DNA from 2 places in the Arthrobacter pigmenti genome. Region 2 is predicted to be linked to the other one. Evidence: predicted binding sites of a transcription regulator. Region 2 holds the regulator's gene; the other holds the start of a gene.
What was found. Region 2 encodes LexA, which represses DNA repair genes until DNA is damaged. Its sites were predicted from a motif close to TCGAACANNTGTTCGA; they were not measured.
Positions count from the first base shown of each region.

Region 1: a site for LexA is predicted at 1,635-1,650, ahead of BJ994_RS15140 (DUF6504 family protein). Genes of this name have one in related genera too.

Region 1 is NZ_JAATJL010000001.1:3,229,991-3,232,444, forward strand. Features, by position in the region: gene BJ994_RS15130 (RecQ family ATP-dependent DNA helicase) at 1-1,251, shown strand, start outside; gene BJ994_RS15135 (hypothetical protein) at 1,338-1,541, shown strand; gene BJ994_RS15140 (DUF6504 family protein) at 1,685-2,023, shown strand; gene BJ994_RS15145 (DUF1648 domain-containing protein) at 2,053-2,454, shown strand, end outside.
Region 2 is NZ_JAATJL010000001.1:1,136,369-1,138,822, forward strand. Features, by position in the region: gene BJ994_RS05250 (ATP-dependent DNA helicase) at 1-796, shown strand, start outside; gene lexA (transcriptional repressor LexA) at 811-1,566, opposite strand; gene BJ994_RS05260 (LysM peptidoglycan-binding domain-containing protein) at 1,834-2,214, shown strand; gene BJ994_RS05265 (histidinol-phosphate transaminase) at 2,296-2,454, shown strand, end outside.

The DNA.
Region 1 (2,454 bases), 2.1 Mb from region 2:
GACGTTGCGGAGCGGCTTGGCCCGCTGGACATATCCGTGCTCGTCATCGACGAAGCACACTGCGTATCAACCTGGGGCCACGATTTCCGTCCCGAATACCTGCAACTCGGCGCGCGGGTGTTGCAGCTGAAGCGGCCCGTCATTGCGCTGACGGCGACCGCGTCGCCGCCCGTGCGGCAGGAAATCGTGGAGCGGCTGCGGCTGGGGGGCGCCGTCGTCGTTGCCGAAGGTTTTGACCGGCCCAACCTTCACCTCAGCGTGGAACAGCATGAATCGGAACGGGACAAGCGCCGGGCGGTGCTGGATCAGGTCCGCATCCTCGACGGCCAGGGGCTGCTCTACACGGCAACCCGCAAGGAGACCGAGGAGTATGCGCAGGAGCTTCAGGAAGCGGGATTACGTGCGGATGCGTACCATTCCGGGCGGAAGAAGTCGGAGCGGAACGCGCTGCACGAGGCATTCCATCGGGGCGGGCTGGACGTGGTTGTCGCGACGACGGCGTTCGGCATGGGGATCGACAAGCCGGACGTACGGTTCGTGGTGCACGCTGACATCCCCGATTCGTTGGACAGCTACTACCAGGAGATCGGGCGGGCCGGGCGCGATGGTGAGCCGGCCGTCGTCGTACTTCACTACCGTCCCGAGGATCTGGGAATCCGGCGGTATTTCGCAGCGAAGGGTGTCGATGAGGAGGGGCTGCGCGCGCTGTTCGCGACACTGCGCGCGGCGGATGAACCGCTGGACTCCGCCGGAATCCGCGAGGCCACCGGGGTATCACAGCGGAAGCTGTCCGATCTGCTGAATCAGTTGCTCGAGGTGGGTGCGGTCCGCGAGCGCAATGGGAAGTTCCGTGTTGCGTCTTCGATGGACGTGGATCAGGTGATTGCCGACGTCGTCGATCACCGGAAGCAGCGCCAGGAAATGGACCGATCGCGCGTGGATATGGCCCGGCAGTATGCGGAGCAGCGGGGGTGCCGACGGAAATTTCTGCTCGGTTACTTCGGTGAGGAGCGCGAGGACCTGTGCGGGACGTGCGATAACTGTGATGCGGGGCGCTCCGCCGGGCACGACGACGACGCCGGTCGCCGTCCGTTCCCGCTGCAGGGCCTGGTGCGGCACCCGGAGTGGGGCGAGGGTGTGGTGATGGGTTACGAGAGCGATGTTGTGACGGTTTTGTTCGAGGAGCACGGCTACAAGTCTTTGTCGCTGCCGCTTGTGGAGGAGAAGAAGTTGCTTGCCTCTTTGGAGTAATCATTGCCTTTGCGAAAGTTCCTCGCACAGAGAACGTCAGCATGGTTACACTTCGAGAAGTAACCCGTTGACCCTGAAAGTGACCTATGGAAACCAACCACAAGATTTCGCCGGAGGACCCGTTCCCGGAGGATCTGACTGTCCTTGACGATACCGAGTTGGAAGTGCTCAATAGCCGCGCGCATCGCGAGCTGGAGGCCGAGTACGCGACCGGTTTTCCGGAGCCCGAAACCGAGGCACGGCTGGAAGAAGTCAACCTTGAACTGAACCGTCGCGAGCAGCAAGGCTAGACGCTTCTTCGACACTTCCGGAATCCGGATTGGCAGCGGTTTTCCCGCTCGCCGGTCCGGGTTCTTTTTTGGCCTGTCTTCGACTTCCATTAATCGAAGATCTGTTCTAGTTTTAAGTCCGGCATAGCGGAAGGCGGCGGACAGTGACGGCGCATCAGGTTGACGAGATAGATCCGGGGTCGCGGCCCCTCAATGAAGAAGCGGACATCCGTTTCACTGCCCGGGATGAGCCGCTGGCGTTGCGCTGGCGCGGCAGCATCTGGCAGGTGCGCGGTGAGCCGTTGCGCTGGTCCAGCTCGCGTAGCTGGTGGGAGCCGGACCCTGCCGGCATCATGGGGCAGGGCAGCATCATGACCATGCAGTACTGGCGGTTCAGGGCACAGACGGGGCCGGCCTCTCCCATCCTCGTGTTCGACATCTGCAGCGATCCGCGCTGGGAAGGATGGCGGCTGGTGCGGGTGACCAACCTGGCGGTGCACTGAGCAGCCGGAGCCGCACATAGGGTTGACGCATGGGAATCGCTACACAGTCCCGCCCGGAGAGGGGACGCTACAAGGTCTGGCTGACCTTTCCTGTGGCGCTGCTCATCCTGGCCGGTTTCTTTTGGTACGGCGCGTCGCTCTATGACTCGCTACCTGAGCGGATCCCGACGCATTGGGGACCGAGCGGACAACCCGACGCGTGGGCAGAGAAGTCGTTCGGCTCCGTATTCAGCTCCGTTATCGTCGGCGCGGGGGTCACCATACTGATGGCGTTCATATCCGCGCTGGTGTCCCGGATGGTTCCGCCACGAGAGCAACCAACCCTGTGGGAGCAGTACCGCAGGGAAAGCATGATTCGGGGAACCGTCGCCGGGCTGGGCCTGACCTCGGTGGGCATTGCCCTGCTGACAGGCGCCTTGAGTGCCAGCGGG
Region 2 (2,454 bases):
CGGGCGCCTCCGGCATGGATTGTTCGAGGAACATACGGTAGTCCTGACCTCCGCCACGCTGGCCATCGGCTCTGAATTCGGGCCGGTTGCCGGTTCATTAGGCCTCACCGGCGAAGGCGCACCGAGCTGGACCGGTGTTGATGTGGGTAGCCCCTTCGACTACCCGAAGCAGGGCGTCCTGTACGTTGCCAAGGACCTTCCGAAACCGGGCAGGGGTACATCAGAAGAACAGCTGGCGGAACTTGAGGCACTGATCCGGGCCTCCCGAGGAGGAACGCTGGGCTTGTTCTCATCCCGGCGTGCAGCGGAGGAGGCAGCCGATGCACTCCGCACCAGAGTTGATGTCGAGATCCTGTGCCAGGGGGAGTCGTCCATGGCATCCCTCGTGAGCCAGTTCTCGGATGAACCGGACACCTGTCTCTTCGGCACCATGTCCCTCTGGCAGGGTGTGGATGTGCCGGGCAGGTCCTGCCGCCTGGTGGTTATCGACCGCATACCTTTCCCCCGCCCGGATGACCCGTTGATGACGGCGCGCACCAGGGCGGTTGCACAGGCCGGGGGCAACGGCTTCATGAGCGTGTCGGCAACCCACGCCGCAGTTCGGCTCGCGCAGGGCGCGGGCCGCCTCATCCGTTCCGGCGACGATCGCGGAATGGTGGCAATCCTCGACTCACGTCTGGCAAGCGCCAGGTATGGCGGCTTCCTGAGGGCGGCGCTTCCCCCATTCTGGCCAACCACCGACCGTGCTACGGCGCTTGCCGTGCTCTCGCGGTTAGCCGCGGCACAGCCCGTCTAGCCGAAGCTGACCAGCTAAAGCGCCCGCATCACCGATACGACTTTGCCCATGATGGCGGCGTGGTCTCCCAGAATGGGTTCGTAATTGGTGTTCTGCGGAAGCAGCCAGGTGTGCCCGTCGCGCTGGCGGAACGTTTTGACCGTTGCCTCATCATCAAGAAGGGCCGCAACGACATCGCCGTTGTCCGCGGTATTTTGTCGCCGCACCACAACCCAGTCGCCGTCGCAAATCGCGGCGTCGATCATCGAATCTCCCGAAACGCGAAGCATGAACAGCTCGCCATGACCCACCAGCTGACGGGGGAGCGGCATGACGTCTTCGATCACCTGGTCAGCGAGAATCGGTCCTCCCGCCGCGATGCGGCCAACCAGGGGGACCATTGCTGCGTCAACAGCCGCGTTGACCGGTTCGTCATCCTGCTCCGGAGAACTGGGTAGTGGGCGCGGAGAGTCCTGACCGAGCGTGAGAGGAAGCAGAATCTCCATTGCGCGCGGCCGCTTTGGATCGCGGCGGATGTAGCCCATCCGTTCAAGCTGTGACAGCTGGTGGGTGACGCTGGAAAGGCTGGCAAGACCGACGGTGTCACCGATTTCTCTCATCGACGGCGGGTAACCGTGTGCGGCGACACTGCGCTGGATAGTCTCCAGGATCTTCTTCTGACGGGGGGTCAGGCCCTTGGGCGTGGCGCGTCCCCGTGGACGGCCGCGTCCGCGCTTGGCTGCGGCCTCCGGTGCCTCGGTGGTCTCCTCTGCCGCACTGAGATCTCCCACGAAACGTACATCCCTTCGCTGTGGTGGAGGTGCTTCTGCGACCTTCCAACCAGTTTTGTCAGTGGTGGGTGATGAGCTGGTTTTCGAAGCGGCCGGACCATTCACCCTTGCCAGCAACGCTAGGGGACATGAGACGTCTTTTCAAACATTTGTTCGAGCGAGTCTCGACAGTATTAGTCCAAAGATGCTAAAAATATAACGAGAAGAATAGAACACAGCTTCGAATCGAAGCGGTCCTTCATATTCAGCAGTAGAAAGGCGGACGTGATGTCAACGCTACAACTTGCAGGGCCGGGCTCGGCTGGACACACCATGGAGCGCTCGGATGCCGGCGTTCCGCGGGTTCACCTGACGCGCCGGGGTTGGTTGGTCCTCGTGGCGGTGCCGCTAGCCCTGGTCGCGGCAGCCGCCATGATCCTTGCTGCCTCGCTCACGTCTCAGGCGAAGGCTGCCGGGAGCGCCGGCGGCGTCACGGAAACCGTACAGGTGGATGTTGCGGTCGGCCAGACGCTGTGGGGACTGGCTGCCGAGTACGCGCCGGACCGGGATCCGCGGGAGGTAGTGGCCGAGATCGCCGAACTGAATGCGTTGACCACCTCAACCGTCCAGGCGGGCCAGGCGCTGCACATTCCTGTCAGCACGCCGTAACCGCCTTGTCTGCCACGTAATATCACGGCGCCGCTTTCTGCGGATTCCCTCCCAGAGACCTTGCTCCCTTAAACTCGGTTGGTGACCGATCAGCTTGAACGTCTCAACCGTCTGCCGCTTCGAGAGAACCTCCGCGGCCTGCAGCCCTATGGCGCGCCCCAATTGGACGTACCCATCCTGCTGAACGTGAATGAGAACACCCACGGCGTTCCCGAGGATGTCCGGCAGGCAATAGTTCGG